DNA from 2 places in the Bacillus sp. AFS017336 genome. Region 2 is predicted to be linked to the other one. Evidence: a T-box and tRNA genes for the amino acid it is inferred to sense, from the RefSeq annotation. Region 2 holds a T-box; the other holds one or more tRNA genes.
The links. A T-box is a leader RNA that pairs with one kind of tRNA and senses whether it is charged. The one in region 2 lies ahead of CN601_RS05090 (glycine--tRNA ligase), so its partner is inferred to be a tRNA-Gly.
Positions count from the first base shown of each region.

Region 1: it has a tRNA-Gly gene. The T-box ahead of CN601_RS05090 (glycine--tRNA ligase) is inferred to sense a tRNA for this amino acid. The anticodon was not compared.

Region 1 covers NZ_NUCO01000022.1:46,219-55,553, reverse strand. The annotation lists gene CN601_RS13965 (ABC transporter permease) at 1-554, shown strand, start outside; gene CN601_RS13960 (ABC transporter ATP-binding protein) at 551-1,285, shown strand; gene CN601_RS13955 (TatD family hydrolase) at 1,290-2,063, shown strand; gene CN601_RS13950 (helix-turn-helix domain-containing protein) at 2,598-2,822, opposite strand; gene CN601_RS13945 (GerMN domain-containing protein) at 3,023-4,066, shown strand; gene rph (ribonuclease PH) at 4,321-5,064, shown strand; gene CN601_RS13935 (XTP/dITP diphosphatase) at 5,086-5,706, shown strand; gene CN601_RS13930 (YfcE family phosphodiesterase) at 5,706-6,209, shown strand; tRNA gene CN601_RS13925 (tRNA-Gly) at 6,433-6,506, shown strand; tRNA gene CN601_RS13920 (tRNA-Arg) at 6,510-6,583, shown strand; gene CN601_RS13915 (DUF4240 domain-containing protein) at 6,812-7,369, shown strand; gene CN601_RS13910 (DUF3196 family protein) at 7,530-8,516, shown strand; gene tig (trigger factor) at 8,802-9,335, shown strand, end outside.
Region 2 covers NZ_NUCO01000011.1:17,679-27,013, reverse strand. The annotation lists gene CN601_RS05110 (hypothetical protein) at 67-1,230, shown strand; gene CN601_RS05105 (DNA alkylation repair protein) at 1,616-1,858, opposite strand; gene CN601_RS05100 (NETI motif-containing protein) at 1,924-2,118, opposite strand; gene CN601_RS05095 (Bax inhibitor-1/YccA family protein) at 2,214-2,936, opposite strand; gene CN601_RS05090 (glycine--tRNA ligase) at 3,064-4,449, opposite strand; T-box leader at 4,531-4,710, opposite strand; gene CN601_RS05085 (hypothetical protein) at 4,922-5,350, shown strand; gene CN601_RS05080 (ABC transporter ATP-binding protein) at 5,888-6,595, opposite strand; gene CN601_RS05075 (ABC transporter ATP-binding protein) at 6,616-7,386, opposite strand; gene CN601_RS05070 (branched-chain amino acid ABC transporter permease) at 7,402-8,676, opposite strand; gene CN601_RS05065 (branched-chain amino acid ABC transporter permease) at 8,686-9,335, opposite strand, start outside.

The DNA of each region.
Region 1 (9,335 bases), on a different contig from region 2:
GCTTACTAGGACTTTTAATAGCGTTTCTATTGCATTTAATACCAGGTGTAAAAAAAGCTTTTTATCCATTATTAATTCTTTCGCAAAATGTACCAATTATTGTATTGGCACCACTTTTAATTATTTGGTTCGGTTTTGGAGTACTACCAAAATTAATCATCATTTCACTTGTGTGTTTTTTCCCCATAACTGTTTCAGCATTGGATGGATTTCGACAAACACCAAGTGAGTTAATAAATTATATGAAAATGGCAGGAGCATCCAAAGCACAGATTTTTTGGAAAGTTGAATTTCCGTTTTCTCTACCTTCAATCTTTTCAGGCTTAAAGATTTCAGCTACCTATAGTGTAATGGGAGCAGTAATATCAGAATGGCTTGGAGCAAAATCAGGAATTGGAGTATATATGACTCTAGCTTCATCGTCATTTAGAACAGATCGAGTATTTGTTTCCATTTTTGTCATTATGTTTTTAAGTATGCTGTTCTTCTTCCTTATTGTAATGATTGAGCGATTTACTGTTAAATGGAAAATTAAAGGAGAGAAACAGAAATGACATTACAAGTGGAACAGCTATCAAAGGGTTATGGTAGTAATCAACAAGTACTAGACAATATTTCTCTTTATGTAAATGAAGGAGAATTTGTATCGATTTTAGGTCCATCTGGTAGTGGGAAAAGTACATTGTTCCATCTAATAGGTGGTTTATTAAAACCTGATTCTGGAGAAATAAAGTTAAATGGATCAATCATAAATGGTGAGCTTGGTCACATTAGTTTTATGCCACAGGATCATGCGCTTCTACCTTGGAGAACGGTATTGAAAAATATTGTTTTGTCGCAGGAATTAAAGCATAAACCTGACGAAACGTTAGCGAGAGATTGGCTTAAAAAGACAGGGTTAGAAAACTATGAAAATGCTTACCCTCATGAACTATCTGGTGGGATGAAACAAAGAGTTTCATTTTTAAGATCATTACTGGCACCGCAATCATTTATGTGTATGGACGAGCCTTTTTCAGCCTTAGATGAGTTTACTAGACTTGAAATGCAACAATGGCTTTTATCCATTTGGGAAAAGCAACGACGATCTATTTTATTAGTTACCCATAATATTGATGAAGCGCTGTTATTGTCTGATCGGATTTATATATTTTCTGACAAGCCCGCCAAAATCAAAGAAGAAATCATTGTGCCATTTCCAAGACCACGAAAAAAAGAATTATTATTAAGTGACGAATTTACGGCGTGGAAAAGAAAAATCTATTTGGCTTTAGAGAAGGAGTAGTACGATGAAAATGATAGATGCTCATATTCATTTAGATTCTTATGATGCTAGTCAAAGAGAAGAAATAGTAAATAGTACGGAAAGTCACGGAATCGAAGCAATCATTTCAGTTTCAATGGACTTAAAATCTAGTAAGAAAAATTTAGATTTTAAAAAACAAAATAATAATGTCTATCCAGCATTCGGATTTCATCCTGAACAACAGCTCCCTTCTGATAATGAGGTTGAAGAATTGATCGAATGGATGAAAGAACATCAGCATGAAATGGTCGCGATCGGGGAAGTTGGATTACCTTATTATAAGAATTTAGAAGAACTAATTGACTATGATCCTTATATTCAATTACTAGAAAAATTTATCTCACTTGCAAACGAGTTAAATAAGCCGATTGTATTACATGCAGTATACGAAGACGCCGAAATCGTATGTAATTTATTAGAAAAATATTTTATTCAAAAAGCTCATTTTCACTGGTTCAAGGGTGACGATCTTACAATTAGCCGGATGATAAAAAATGGGTATTTTATCTCAATTACACCAGATGTATTATATGAGAAAGAAATACAAGATCTAGTAAATAAGTATCCGATCGAGTTGATGATGGTTGAAACAGATGGACCGTGGCCATTTGAAGGACCTTTTGAAAATGAGTGGACACATCCTAAATTTATGCATCAATCGATTGAAAAGATTGCAGAGTTGAAAAATTTAGATTTAATAAGTGTTTATAAAATTTTGTATGAAAATACTAGAAGGTTTTATGGAATAGAAATTTAGGCAAATATTGATCGCATGAAAGAGGTTGTCTCGTAAGTGTTCTTATGGGGCAACCTTTTTGTTTGTCCATTTTTATAAGAGTATGTGGTTTAACATAATAATAGAAAAACACGAACACTATGTGAACTATATTGATAAACCTGTGAACTCCGTTGATATATTGCTGTTTCTCGTTGATAAATAGTAATTTCTCGTTGATATATTACAAAAACAGATTGATATATTGCGATTTGATCGTCAAACCGAGCCATAATCACTAAAAACCACTCAAAACTTGGGAGTATAATGAACGAGAGATGAAAAAAGACAAAATAAATCCCCCTCTAGTAGTAAATCTATCCTGTTTTTAAGATAGGCTTTTTAAACTACTATAAGCAGGGATATAAATGTAAGCTTTTTATTTTAAGATAATCAGATATTTTACGAGCAAGAAAATAGTGAAATGTAAACATTAATTTCAATGTAAATACCAAAACCGGCATGTCGGTTAGAATGCCGGCAGTATGTTGGTTTGTAGAAGAATTCTACAAGTAACTACAGTTCAAGCTCTCCCATACGAAGAAGCTCAATAACTGCTTGTGATCGCCCCTTAACCCCAAGCTTCTGCATTGCATTTGAAATATGATTTCTCACAGTTTTTTCACTTATAAAAAGTTCTTCAGCAATTTCTCTTGTAGTCTTATCTTGAACAAGAAGCTCGAATACTTCTTTTTCACGCTTTGTGAGTGTGTGCTTTGTTTGATAGTCTCTATCCTTCAACTGTGCTAACCCTCCTTGCTTGACCGAGCTGTTCTTCGGATGGGTATTCATTTAGTCTTTTTATCATATGAACGATGTGCGTATTAGGTGAATATTTCCAGTAAATTTAGAACTAGATTTAAATTATTTATTTTTTTCTTTTTAGCTTGTTCTAAAAAATGTACATGCTCGTATAAATAATAAAAAAGCGTGGGGGGAGTATGGTGATGAAAAAAAGATTGTTAGTAACAGCTGCTGCAGTTTGTGGAATTGCGACAATGAGTGGATGTAGTTTACTTCCGACTAAATCTTCTACAGATATTGATCCGCCAAAAACTGTAGTTTATAAAAGTGATGAGCCTTCAAAACAAGTACAAGCAAAGAAAGAGGAAATGGTAAAAAGGGAATTGTATTTAATTGACCGTAATGGATATGTCGTACCGCAAACCTTCCAATTACCAAAATCTACAAGCTTGGCGAAGCAAGCGTTAGAGTATTTAGTAAAAGATGGTCCTGTTACTGATGAACTACCGAATGGCTTCCAAGCAGTTTTACCTCCTAATACGGAAGTGTTGGGGGTTACGCAAAAAGATGGAACTATTATTGCTGATTTTTCTCCGGAGTTTAAGCAATATCGTGCTGAAGATGAATTAAAAGTATTCCAAGCGGTCACTTGGACGTTAACTCAGTTTGATAATGTTACAAAAGTAAAGATTCGAGTAAATGGGAAAGAACTAGCTTCTATGCCAGTAAATAAAGCACAGATTGGCGATGGGCTGACAAGAGATGATGGGATTAATTTTGATAAAGGCAACATCGTGGATATTATGAACTCTCGCCCAGTTACTTTATACTATGTTTCTCAAGGTGAAATGGGAGACACTTATTATGTCCCTGTTACAACAAGAATTTCAAATGCTGAATCAGATTCTTATTCAGCAATAGTAAGTGAACTAATACAAGGGCCTTCAGAATATTCAAATTTAATTTCAGATTTTGGTGCAGATACGAAATTAGTCAGTCAACCTGTCTTTAAAGGTGGCAAGCTAGTGCTTAACTTTAACGAAGGAATCTATGGCAATATTGCAAAAAGTATGATCAATAATGACGTATTACAGCCACTCGTTCTTTCTTTAACAGAGCAAAAAGGAGTTAAATCCATTGAGATTCAAATTAATGGCAAGCTAACTGCTTTAGACCAACAAGGCAAACCATTAAGCCAACCAGTATCTAGACCTAAAGACGTAAATACGAAAAAACTATAAAGCAAAAGAGATCAGTTAATAGGATTTGGTGAATAAGCAAAAGACAGTTTTTTACTGCCCATTGCATATTCCTTATTCCTTATTCCTTTACGAATTATTTACCTGCATTTAAAGCCTTGAACATTTTGTTCAAGGTTTTTTCACATTAAGCGAGTTTTCTTTACATTTATCTTATTAATTACATTTAATTAGTAGAAATGAAATCGTATTTTTGTCTATACTAGTAATTGGAAGATTTTGTAGGAGGAACAAACATGACAAGAACAGATGGAAGATTAAATAATGAACTAAGACCAATTGAGATTATTACTCATTATACGAAGCATGCTGAAGGCTCTGTGCTTATTTGCGTTGGTGATACAAAAGTAATTTGTAATGCTACTGTTGAGGACCGTGTACCTCCATTTTTAAGAAATAGTGGAAAAGGTTGGATTTCAGCGGAATATTCTATGTTACCTAGGGCTACGCAAGACCGTACAATTCGCGAGTCATCTAAAGGAAAAGTTACTGGTCGTACGATGGAAATTCAACGTTTAATCGGTAGAGCTTTAAGAGCGGTAGTTGATTTAGAAGCACTTGGTGAAAAGACAATTTGGATTGATTGTGATGTTATACAAGCAGATGGAGGAACTAGAACTGCTTCTATTACTGGAGCGTTTGTTGCAATGATGCTTGCCTTTGATAAATTAGTTAAAATGGATAAATTAAAATCTTATCCAGTAAAAGATTATTTGGCGGCAACTTCTGTTGGTATTTTAGAAGAAGTTGGACCAGTACTAGATTTGTATTATGTAGAAGATTCAGCTGCAAGTGTCGATATGAATATTATAATGACTGGGAAAGGTCAGTTTGTTGAATTACAAGGTACTGGTGAAGAAGCGACTTTTTCTAGAGAAGAATTAAATGAATTACTATCATTAGGGGAGTTAGGTGTTAATTCTCTAATTGAAAAACAAAAAGAAGTATTATTACAAGAAGGCATTAAGTTCCAATCATAATTTCGAGGAGAGACTTTAAGGATGGATACGATCATTATTGCGACTAATAACAAGGGTAAAGTGAAGGACTTTGAAGCTCTTTTTAACCCAATGGGATTTCAAGTTAAATCTTTAAAAGACTTTCCTGGAATTCAAGAAGTTGAGGAGACAGGAACTACATTTGAAGAGAATGCGATTTTAAAAGCTGAGTATTTAGCTAATGAGTTAAAAACACCTGTTATTGCGGATGACTCTGGTTTAATAGTTGATGCACTTGAAGGTAGACCTGGTGTTTATTCTGCTCGATATGCTGGATTACATAAGAGTGATGAAGATAACTTACAAAAAGTAGTAAGCGAGCTAAATGGAGTTTACCCTGGTAAAAGAACTGCGCGATTTTATTGTGCCTTAGCTTTAGCGGTTCCTGGTAAAGAAACAATCACTGTAAATGGAACAGTTGAGGGGTATATTGCCAATGAAAAAAGAGGAACAAACGGTTTTGGCTACGATCCGATATTCTTTTTGCCCGAATTAGATAAAACAATGGCTGAATTAACAACAGAGGAAAAAGGTGGCTTAAGCCATCGAGCAAATGCAATTAAATCATTAATGAATGTGATAAATAATGAAGGTAAAGAATTTTTATTTAGAGGAACAAATTAATGAAAGTATTAATTGTAAGTGACAGTCACGGATTGACGAAACCGTTGCAAGAAATCGCTGACCGATATCGAGACAGTGTAGATTTAATGATCCACTGTGGAGATTCGGAATTAGAGTTAAATGCTAAAGAATTAAAAGATTACAATGTAGTTCGAGGTAATTGTGATTTTCGAGGAGAATTCCCTGAAGAATTTATTCATCATGGAAATGAACATACAATCTTTGCTACTCATGGCCATTTACATGGAATAAAGCAGTCATTACAAAAGCTATATTATCGTTGTAAAGAAGTTGGAGCGACAATCGCATGTTTCGGTCATTCACATGTATTAGGAGCCGAGGTAATTGAAGGGGTACTTTTTATCAATCCTGGTAGTATTCTTTTACCTAGAATGAGGAAAGAAAAGACATATGCAATTCTTGAAACAATAGATAAGAAAGTAAATGTTACGTTTTATAATACTGACGGCACGGAACTTATCACTACTTCGTTTGAAATATAATAAAAAATGGAGGTTAGTAGCTATTAGCTGCTAACCTTATTTAAAAGCGAAAAATTTGTAAGTACTAAAAGCCATATAGCCTTAATAAAATAAGGTAATTCTAGGTGATTTAAAAAAATTCCTTTATTTTGGAAAAAAGTTTAAAAATAGTGTTGACTTTATTTTGCCTAGCGACTATACTAAGTTATGTCGACAGGGGATGTCGCAAAGAAACAAAAAATATGCGGGTGTAGTTTAATGGTAAAATAGAAGCCTTCCAAGCTTCGGTCGTGGGTTCGATTCCCATCACCCGCTCCATATGTCCTGGTAGCTCAGCAGGATAGAGCAACGGCCTTCTAAGCCGTCGGTCGGGGGTTCGAATCCCTCCCAGGACGTCCAAAAGACACTTGTTTTACGTAATGTAAAATAAGTGTCTTTTTTTGTATTTTAACCAATTTCCAAATTATTGAAGAATGACGAATTATTTTAAAAAAAGTGTAACAATAATACTACATAAAACAAAAAGTATTAGAGATCCATAACAGAAGTGAATGATTTGTAAATAGACTCTAATAGTATTTAGATATGATATTCTAAAATAAAAAAAGTGTGGAGTGATATAAATGAACGAAAAAGAATTTTGGGGTTTAATTTCAAAAATGCATATTGTTGAAGAACCTTATGAGTGGGTAATAAGTCATTTAGCGAAACAGTCAGATGAGGAAATAGCTGGTTTTGAAATTCAGTTTGAAACCGCGTTTTCTAATGCGTATAATTCAAAGTTACTAGGAGCTGCATGGGTTACTATGGGAGGTTGTTCTGAAGATTCATTTGCTCAATTTAGAGCTTGGTTAATTGGTCAGGGTGAACAAGTATATAAGAAAACGTTAAATGAACCGGATTATTTAGCTGAATATATCTTCCCAATTTATGAAGAAGAGGGACTGACTCCAGAATTAGAGGAGATGCTAGATTTGGCATTACAAGCATTTACGATAAAGCGTAAAGGCGATGAAGATTGGGATGATCAGTTGTGGAATGAGTTTAATTCACTAATAGAAAGCAAGGGTTATCATTACCCAGAACAACAATTAACAGTGGATTGGAAGTCGAATGACGAATTAAAAAGTAAATTTCCAAATTTATGGAAACGATTTGGTCAAAAGCCATTAGGACATTAATATGTGGGTAAAATAGATTCAGTCAGAAAGTGGATTGAATAAAGAATTTAATTAGACTGTTAATATAAGTATCTTTCATATTTTAAATAAAATTAATTCATGATACACTTTTTCATAACTAGATTGTGCAGAGAATAACAAATGTTAGGGGGAGAGTAGTATGGAAGACAATATTGTCTTTTTTCCTAAACTAAAGGATCGGATAATAAATTTAGGTAAGAAAGCGTTAGAAGAAAAAGATTTTATTAAAGCGTTAAAGTTATGTGATCAATTAAAGGAAATGAATCAGCATAATTCACAAACAGAACTAGCTGCAGTTGCATGCTTATTGGAAGGTAATCGGGCTAAGGAAGCTAGAGAAAGATGCGAGGAATTAGTTTTCGGTCCATTTGAAAGTGATGAAGCGATTGAAATATACATAAGTATTTTGTTTCAAATAAAAGAATACGAAGAATTACAAAGAAGTATAAAAAGACTGCTTACTCAAAATCGCATTGATGAAAATCAAATGGATAAATTTCAAGCGATGCTAACATTGTCTAAAAAAGTAGTTTCAGATCGTGAAGGCGGAAAGTTCCAAACGCTTGATTTACATAATTTAGTCGAAAATTCAGAGCCGATTAATAAACAACTAGAACTAATTAATGAATTACGAGCAACGGATTGTACGCTTGTTTTAAATCAAATTGGTGATATTTTAAAAAGCTCTAAAGCTAACCCTTTAATTCAAAGTTTTATTTTATTTATATTACAAGAACAATCCATTGAAAAAGACTTTGAAATCAACAAAGTAAACCAACGAATGACTTGGAATGTAACAATTTCAGTAGATGAACACAACTCTTTTGTAGATGCAATTTTAAAAAAATTAAGTGAAATATTAGAAAGTGAAAACCCTTCAGCATTTGAAATTGCAAAAGAACACTTTCGACATTTTATGACGATCTACTTTCCTTTCGTACCAATGCCGGCTGAAGTAAATACATGGGCAGCATGCTTTTATTACATTGTTCAACAATATTTTGATCACGATGTAGACGAAGAAGAACTAAAAGACTTATTTAATGTAGAATACTTTCCAGTAAAAAGTGCAATTGCTTTAGTAAAGCGTTTTGAGGACGAAGGATATTTTAACATAACGAATTAGTTAAAGCTTTCAAATAGGTCTTTGACTATGAGTTGTAGTATTTTCGATGATCTAGTAACCATTGATCTTAAGACTGAGATTAAAAAATCCTAATATTTTTGCTTTAGATTTGAAATATCAAAATAGGAAATATTGAAACAAAAAAGTAATGTGTTATAATAGAATGGTTGTAGCGACTATTTACTTAATTATACCTGCATGATCTTGGGAAAACGGACAGGCATGTATAGTACGAAAATACGTAAACACATATATATTTTTAGATAATTTTGGAGGGAACTAACAATGACTGCTAAATGGGAAAAATTAGAAGCTAACGTTGGTCTATTAACTGTAGAAGTTGAAGCTTCTGAAGTAGATAAAGGTTTAGATGCAGCTTTCAAAAAAGTTGTAAAAACAATGAACGTACCTGGATTCCGTAAAGGGAAATTACCACGTCCAATGTTCGAACAAAAATTTGGTGTTGAAGCACTTTACAATGATGCTTTAGATGTAATCTTACCAGAAGCTTACAGCAAAGCTATTGAAGAAGTTGGTATTGAGCCAGTTGACCGTCCAGAAGTTGACGTTGAGCAAATGGAAAAAGGTAAAACTTTAATCTTCAAAGCAAAAGTAACTGTAAAACCTGAAGTAAAATTAGGCGAATACAAAGGCTTAGAAGTTGAAGAAATGGAAGCAACTGTATCTGAAGAAGACGTACAAGCTGAATTAACTGCTTTACAAGAGAAACAAGCTGAGTTAGTAGTTAAAGAAGATGGTACTGTTGAAAACGGCAATACAGCTGTAATTGATTTCGAAGGTTTCGTTGATGGCGTAGCT
Region 2 (9,335 bases):
ATTTGTCAGTTAATGATATTTTTATAGTAAAGACTTTTTTCATTTTCTAGATGGGTGTGAACAGTAATGTTAAGACTAGTAAAACCGGGAATAAATATTAATTCAATACTATTTTATGAGGGTGGATTTACAAAACCAAATAAAAATAAACAGTATCGATCACAATTTTTAATTGATGAAACTAGATTTGTTTATGCAGATGTTATACTTACGTACCCTATTACAGATCAAACTCGTTTTGTTAATTTAAAATATGAATACCACTCCCAAGATGGAACGGTCATTGATAAAAAGAATTTAAAAGTAGAGTTAAAAGAAGGGATAAGTACCGTTACCGTGTCGTTTCGAAATGGATTAGACAAATTTTATCGATGGAAACATAGTGAGTATAAAGTTGTCATGTTTTTAGATGAGAAAAAAATTGCAGTAAAATCATTTTCAATAGTAGAACCTAAAGAAAATTTTTTAGACAAAGTGGACATGACTCCCATACGATTATTTCAATCTAGTTTTATTAATCTAACTGAAAAAGAAAATAGGGAATATATAACGCAATTCCCACAACTAGATACAGGTGGAATTACTTGTGAAATTGATTTCTCATACCCAACATTAGAAATAGACAAGCGAGTCATTATTGAGCAGTTGATCTATTATTCAGATGGTGAAGTATTGGCAAAAGAACAACACGAAAAAATATTATTAGAGGGTTCAAATACTTCAAAATTCGAATTAAATTGGGGATCCGGCAAAAAAGGAAGATGGGCAAGTGGAAAATATAGAATGGTAATTTTTCTTAATGGTAAAATCTTTGGTGAAAGAGAATTTGAAATAATAAACACAAACGTAGTAAACCTTCCAACGCTTACATTTAATTCACTACGCTTTTACAATACTAATATCGATGGTGTAGAAAAAAAGAATCGCATTTACAAAAGGGAATTTTCAAGGGAAACTGCTTCTTTTATATTCTGGGAATTACAATTTTCTATGACTACGGTTTCAAAGAGAAAAAGGATTGACTTGGAATTTGACTATCTAAAATCTGATAATACCGTACTTGCTAGAGGGAAATCCAGCTTCAATTTAGAAAGAGGATGGGACAATGCCTGGTATGCTGATGGTTGGGGCTATAATGACATACGTAAGTGGGAGAAAGGACTGTATTCAGTAAGAATAAAAATAGATGGCAAAAGTTTTGGTGAAGGAGATTTTGAAATAGTTGATTAGATTATTTCGTTATTATCGATCCACAATTGTTTAAGCCAAAAAAATGACGAAATGAGTTCTGTCTCAATAGCCCTATTTGATTAAAAATCATCAAATTAGAAACGCAAGAATGCTGACTTAACAGTATTCTTGCGTCTTTTTACTTTAAAGCTGAAGTCTACTTTTACTCATTGATTGATGCCATTAAAACATCTAAATAATCTTGTCTCATGCCGACATTAAAAGTAAAATCTACTAGCCTCTTCTTCACTTGCGAAGCTTTTATATCATTGCTTAATTTTTCAAGGGCATTTTTCTTAAATAGTCTGAATAACTCTTTTGCATTTTTATTAAAAAGCAGGAAATTTCTTCAGGATACTTAAGTTTTGTCATTTTTACAATTTAACTACAGTGAATCAGCAGTTTTCTCAAACATTACACTTTGCTCAATTAAACCACATGCTCCACATTGAACTAAATACTCAGGTCCTTTATATGGAACAAAAAATGGATCAAGTCCACCTGAAATATACTCTTCTTGTTCAATGTCTCCGCTTTGAGCATTTAATTTTACTGCTTTTGGATTTTGTTCGATTAAATAAAATCTACTTTTGTTTGTTTTACAGCGTGGACATGCTAATTTATGCATATTTTTCACCTCATATTTTATTCATATAAGGTTACTTTTCCAATAATTTACTTTTTTTATGCATTTTAATTTGCACTTAATTTTCCTTCAAATACGATTCTTCTTCCGGTTGGTTCAATTTCTACTTTTCCATTTACCATTTGCTCTGAAAAGATTGGAACTTCCATTCTTTTAACCGGTGTATACCCTTCTTTTTGCATTCTTTCTATACAATCATTAATTGTTTCGTTTTCAAATACTTCAAATTTTTTCTTACTCATTTAATTCCCTACTTTCTTATCATATTAAACATCAGACTTTTAATATAGTAAAAAACCTTACTTTCATTTGAGAGTAAGGTTTAATATGACTACAATTAATCGCGAAGCCTTGATATAAATCGGAGTGCTTCAATATAAACCCAAATTACAGTGACTAATAAACCAAATGCACAGTACCATTCAAATTCTTTTGGTGCACCTTGTTTAACGCTACTCGTAATTAAATCAAAATCTAAAAATAAATTAAGTGAAGCAATCACAAGAATAGCTAAACTTACAAATATTCCAATTGGTCCAGATTGTTGGATATATGGAATCGGAACATGGAAAAGCTGTAGAACCATTGTCATTAAATAAAATAATAGAACACCAATCGTTAGGCCAAATACAATTGATCTAAAGCGATGTGTTACTTTTACAAGTCCAGTAGCGTAACAGATCAACGTTCCAGCAATGATCGCAATCGTTAATAAGACTGCTTGTAATACTATCATTCCGTAAGTTGCTTCATAGACTGCTGAGATATTTCCAATTAATATTCCTTCAACTGCTGCGTAAATTGGTGTAGTAATTGGCGCAATTCTTGGTGAAAAAGATGTTACGAATCCAAGTATTAGTCCAACGATTAAACAACCGATAAACACTTTTGAATTAAGTGTACCTGTAGAAGTTAAATAAAAAGAGTATCCAGCTGTTGCGATTAATAATACTAATGCAATGATTGTTTTACTAATTGTCCCGCCTAGTGTCATTGCTTGTGCTGAATATCTTGATTTTGATAAACGTTCAGAATTTAAGATAGGATTTGAACTCCTCATTTAAAGTCCTCCTTTATTTTATACCTTTATTTTACCATTTTTAGTAAATTTCTTAAACTTTAAACAAGCTTTAGTAAAATATATGAAAAAAGATGCCCAAAAGGACATCAGATTTCAATTAATTAAATTAAAATTTAACTTTATTTGCTAAGAATGATTGTAGTTCACTAATTGCAACACGAGTTTGTTCCATTGTGTCACGGTCACGAACTGTTACTTTTCCATCTTCAATTGATTCGAAATCGTAAGTGATACAGAAAGGAGTACCGATTTCATCTTGACGTCTATAGCGTTTACCAATTGAACCAGTTTCATCGAAGTCAACATTAAAGTCTTCTGCTAAAGCAGCAAATACTTCTTGTGCATTTTCAGATAATTTTTTAGATAATGGTAAAATCGCTGCTTTATAAGGTGCTAATGCAGGATGTAAACGCATTACTGTACGAGACGTACCATCTTCTAATGCTTCTTCTTCATAAGCATCAATTAAGAATGCTAATGTTACACGGTCAGCACCTAATGATGGTTCGATACAATATGGAACGTATTTTTCATTTGTGATAGCATCATGATAAGTGAAATCTTCAGTTGAATATTCCATATGTTGTTTTAAATCATAATCTGTACGAGACGCGATGCCCCATAGTTCGCCCCAACCAAATGGGAATTTATATTCAAAGTCAGTTGTCGCATTACTATAATGTGATAATTCATCTGCACTATGTTCACGTAAACGAAGGTTTTCTTCATTCATACCTAAAGCTAAAAGCCAATTATTAGCAGTTTCTTTCCAATAGTTATACCACTCTAGCTCTTCACCAGGCTTACAGAAGAATTCAAGCTCCATTTGTTCAAATTCACGAGTACGGAACGTGAAATTTCCTGGAGTGATTTCGTTACGGAAGCTTTTACCGATTTGAGCAATACCAAATGGAACTTTCTTTCTCATTGTACGTTGAACATTTTTAAAGTTTACGAAAATACCTTGAGCTGTTTCAGGACGTAAGAAAATTTCATTTGTACTAGATTCAGTAACACCTTGGAATGTTTTAAACATTAAGTTAAATTGACGAATATCTGTAAAGTCATGGCTACCGCAATCAGGACATGCGATTTTATGTTCTACAATTAACTTCGCCATTTCTGAAAATGGAAGACCATCAACGATAATTTCCATTCCTTTTTCATCAAGTGCATTTTCAATTAATTTATCAGCACGATGACGAGCTTTACAATTTTTACAGTCGATCATTGGATCATTAAAGTTACCAATATGTCCTGAAGCTTCCCATGTACGTGGATTCATTAAAATTGCAGCATCTAATCCAACGTTATATGGACTTTGCTGAACGAATTTTTTCCACCAAGCTTTTTTTACGTTATTTTTTAATTCTACACCAAGTGGACCATAATCCCACGTATTTGCTAAGCCACCATAAATTTCAGAACCTGGGAATACAAATCCTCTGTGTTTAGCATGACTTACTACGACATCCATCGATTTTTCTGACATTTCATTTGCCTCCATTTTTCAATTGTTTTTTTGAAAATGTAAGAATGAAATAAAAAAGCTCTCATCCTTAGGCATTTTCAGCCTAGGGACGAGAGCTGTATATGCACCCGCGGTTCCACCCTAGTTGACAATTAAAAAAATTGTCCACTTTAAGAATTAACTCAGGAATGCCTTTCGCCAAAGGTTTTGATTGAGCTCCCACTATCCTCAATTCGCTAAGCAAAATAATCTTTAGTTACTTCTTTCCGTCAACGTTATATGTAATAAATAATATGTTGTTATTTTAACAAAGTGACTACTAGTAAGTCAAATATTATTATGATCAATTTAGTATTAAAAAATACGTCGAATTTTTTGAATATTTTTAGGAATATTCATGTAAAGATAAAACCTTTACAGTATGAACAATAATTGGTATGATAGAAAAGTTGTTTTATTTATATACCTATACTACCAGAAGGGAGTGCTAGTTTTGAGTAGCAGCATTTTTCTAAAGACAAAGAAACGTTCAGCAGTATTGCTTGATAAACATCATTCCATTCGTTTATTAAAGACGAACAAAAAACGAATCGTGAACAAAAGAAATAACAAAATAAAAGGGTTCGAACAGTTATTAGTTAAAGAATTAAACGAAGAAATGATTTCAACTTCAAACAGTACGGTAAATGAAATTTCTGAAAATGTAAGTAATGTAGTGATCGAAGGACTTCCAGTAACATTTCTTCTAAAGCTTGGAAAAGAGTTTTTCTCAGATTTAGAAGCAGTGAAGTACTATTATAATAGTAAACATGAAGATTTTTACAAGAATCGTAGTTTACTAGAGGAATCACTTCAATCTTCAATTAACAATGCTTCAAATGAAGATCAATTAAAAATTTCGGAATTTATTTCGAACAAATAATATTTAATAGTAAGAAGAGGATATCCTAAGCATGATATGTTTAGGATATCCTCTTTTTTATTTTTCTGTAAAAACAAAAAACTGCAATTATGTGCTGGAGTTTAATAATGTCTGCAGTGCAAATAAGACTTATATAACTGCAAATAAACTTTGAACTGCAATTAGAATTAGTAAATCTGCAATTAAAACCCTAAGAATCGCAAATAAAATAAAACATTCCCCATACCGGTTGTGGTATTCAACACTTATATTTGATCCAAAATTGGTAGACTTTAATTGAAAACTAGCGAAATGGCAATAATTCTTTCTAAATTAAATAAACATCTGGTCATTCTCTATCAAAATGACCGCTTTTTTTGCATACAAATATTAAATATCATACTTACAACCACACTTTCATAAAAACGACTAAATTTTAGTTTAGATCGCTACTTACTCAAACTATCAACAAATGATTGTTTCATTTTCAAAACAAAAAAGAGCTATCTTTATCAGTTTACCTGAGATAGCCCCTTTTCCTTCTATTTCACCTTATTATCAAGCTAAATAAGCTTTTTTCACTTCTTCATTATTCATTAATGTCTTGCCTTCACCAACCATTTGAATCTCACCTGTTTGGATTACGTAGCCTCGATGTGCGATTTGTAAAGCTTGGTAAGCATTTTGTTCAACAAGTAAAATGGTCATTCCTTGTTTGTTTAGTTGCTCAATGATTTCAAATATTTGTTCAACGATAATTGGTGCAAGGCCCATTGAAGGTTCATCAAGCATTAGTAATGATGGTCCCATCATAAGTCCCCTACCAATTGCAAGCATTTGTTGTTCTCCACCACTCATCGTACCACCTTTTTGACTTAGGCGTTCTTTGAGTCTTGGGAAGTAGTCAAATACCATTTCCATACGGGCTGCGATTAGTTTTTTGTCTTTAACTGAGAAGGCACCCATTTCTAAATTTTCTTTTACAGTTAGTTTAGAAAAGATTCTTCTTCCTTCTGGTACATGTGCAATCCCCTTTAAAGCGATTTCATGAGATTGTAGCTTTACAATTTCTTCACCTTTATAAATCAGATTTCCTGATTTTGGTTTAACTTGCCCACATATTGTTTTTAAAGTAGTAGATTTTCCAGCACCGTTACTTCCGATTAATGTTACAATTTCACCTTCATTTACTTCTATGTTAATATTTTTCAGTGCTTGAATACCACCGTAAAAAGAGTTAATATCTTTTAATTGTAATAGCGTCATTTTTTTCTTTACTCCTTTCACTATGCATTAGTCACTGCACTTTTTCCTAAATAAGCTTCAATTACTTTTTGATTATTTCGAATTTCTAATGGTTTGCCTTCAGCGATTTTTTCGCCATGATCAAGTACGAATAAATATTCCGAAATTTCCATAACAAGTTTCATATCATGCTCGATTAATACGATTGTTAAGTTTAGATCATCTCTCATTTGATAAATTAAATCAGTCAATTCTTTCGTTTCTTTCGGATTCATACCTGCAGCCGGCTCATCTAAAAGCAAGATTCTTGGTTGAGATGCCAATGCACGAGCAATTTCAAGTCGTCTTTGTGCACCGTATGATAAACTTGATGCTTCCTCATTATAAACATCAGCCAATCCAACGTATTCTAACCATTTATATGCTTCTTTCATCGCCGATTTTTCTGCTTTTTTAAAGCTAGGTAAATGGAATAGTGTTGAAAAAACACCATATTTTAAATGCTGATGCATCCCGACCATAACATTTTCTAAAGCAGTCATACTACTAAACAAACGAATATTTTGGAATGTACGAGCTATACCTTTTTTATTTACTTTATGTGGTTTTAACCCTACTAAACTCTCATTACCTAGCAAAACTTCACCACTTGTTGGAGTATATACACCTGTAATCATATTGAAAAATGTTGTTTTTCCAGCCCCATTTGGCCCGATTACAGCTGTTATTGAACCCTCTTTTATATCAATATTTACATTATTAACAGCAGTTAAACCACCAAAGTTTTTCGTTAAATTCGTTGTTTTTAACATTTGATAACCTCCTTCCTAAAATGAAACTGAGCGTTGATTTTCTTCGACTACTTTTTGATTTAGATCTACTACATCCTCTTTTGGAACAATCTTATTTTTGGCAGGTAATAATCCTTTAGGCCTAAAGATTGCTACAAGTACTAAAATTAGCCCGAAAATCATGCGTTGCATTTTAGAAGGTGATAGAGCAGGTGGTAGGTTAATTACTCCATCTAATGTTAATTGGTTTAAATAGTTTGTAACTTCTGTTAAAACTTGTAGATTTAAAATTGTAACAAGTGCTGCTCCAAGAATTACGCCTGGAACGCTACCCATTCCGCCCAGAATTACCATTACTAGGATCGTAATTGATTCAAGTAATGTAAAGCTTGTAGGGTCAATGAACATTTGCTTTGCAGAGAATACTACACCCATCATTCCTGAGAAAGATGCTCCAATTGCAAATGCAATTAATTTCGTACGTACTAAGTGGATACCAGACGCTTGTGCTGCGATTTCATTCTCACGTACTGCTTTCCAAGAACGTCCAAGCTTAGAATCTTGTAATCTAGTAACAGCTAAAATGACGATTGCTAAGACAACTAGTACGACATAATAAAATTGTCCTGAATTATTAATCTCAAATCCAAAAATAGTAGGTGCTGGAATAGAAGATATACCTTGTGCTCCTCCAGTAATATTTATTGGTCGATCTAAGTTATTAAATACAATACGAATAATTTCTCCAAAACCAAGTGTTACAATTGCTAAGTAATCACCTTTTACTCGAAGTACAGGAATACCTAATAATACACCCGCTATTGCTGCAATAATTCCGCCGATTAGAATGAACACCCAAAATGAATTTCCTGAAAAAGGAAGAAAATCAAAATGTAAGAAATTCGTTACTTGTTTTGTAGAAAAAATTGCATAAGTATATGAACCGATTGCAAAGAATGCAACGAATCCTAAATCTAATAAACCTGCTAAACCAACTACTATATTTAATCCGAGTGCCATTGCAACATAGATTCCAACTAAAGTGGCTACACCCATATATGATTCAAATGCTGTACCTTGTGATGCAACATATGGCATAATCACAGTTAATACTAGTATTCCAATGCTCCACTTCAATTTGACTGGAAAATTAGTCTTATATAATAAATAAAGTGAGAACAGGATTAATAGAAATGCTGTTACGGATTCTTGCAAAAAGTAAAGTCCTAATGATGTAACAACGATATACGCTCCTAAGAAAATTCCTTGTAGTTTATTTGATTGTTTTAACCCTTCTAATAAGCTCTTCATCTAATTCACCTACACTTTCTCAGCTACAGGTTTACCTAATAAACCTTCTGGCTTGAATATTAGAACTAGAATTAAAATTCCAAACGCAAATACATCTTTATATTCTGATGGGAAAATGCCATGTGTCAAAGTTGATAAATTTGTTGCTGCAAATACTTCGATTACACCGATTAATAAACCACCAAACATTGCACCACGGATATTTCCAATACCACCTAATACTGCTGCTGTAAATGCTTTTAGACCTAAAATAAAACCGATATACGGATCAATTGTGTTGTACTGTAATGCGAATAACACACCAGTTGCACCACCCAATCCAGAACCTAAAAAGAATGTTAACGAGATGACTTTGTTTACGTTTACAGACATTAATGATGCAGTTTCACGATCTTGAGCAACTGCACGCATTGCTGTACCCCATTTTGTTTTATTGATGAAGTAATCTAATGAAATCATCATTACTACTGCAACGACTAAAATAATGATTGATGCTGATTTAATTTGTGCATTCCCAAATGAAGAAAAGATTGAGCTAGTTTTAATTTGGTGTTGTCCTGAAAATAGTGATGGGCCAGTAATAATGTAATTTCCTTCTTTTAATTCAGCAATAAAACGGACGATATCTTGAAGTAAAAATGAAACACCAATTGCTGTAA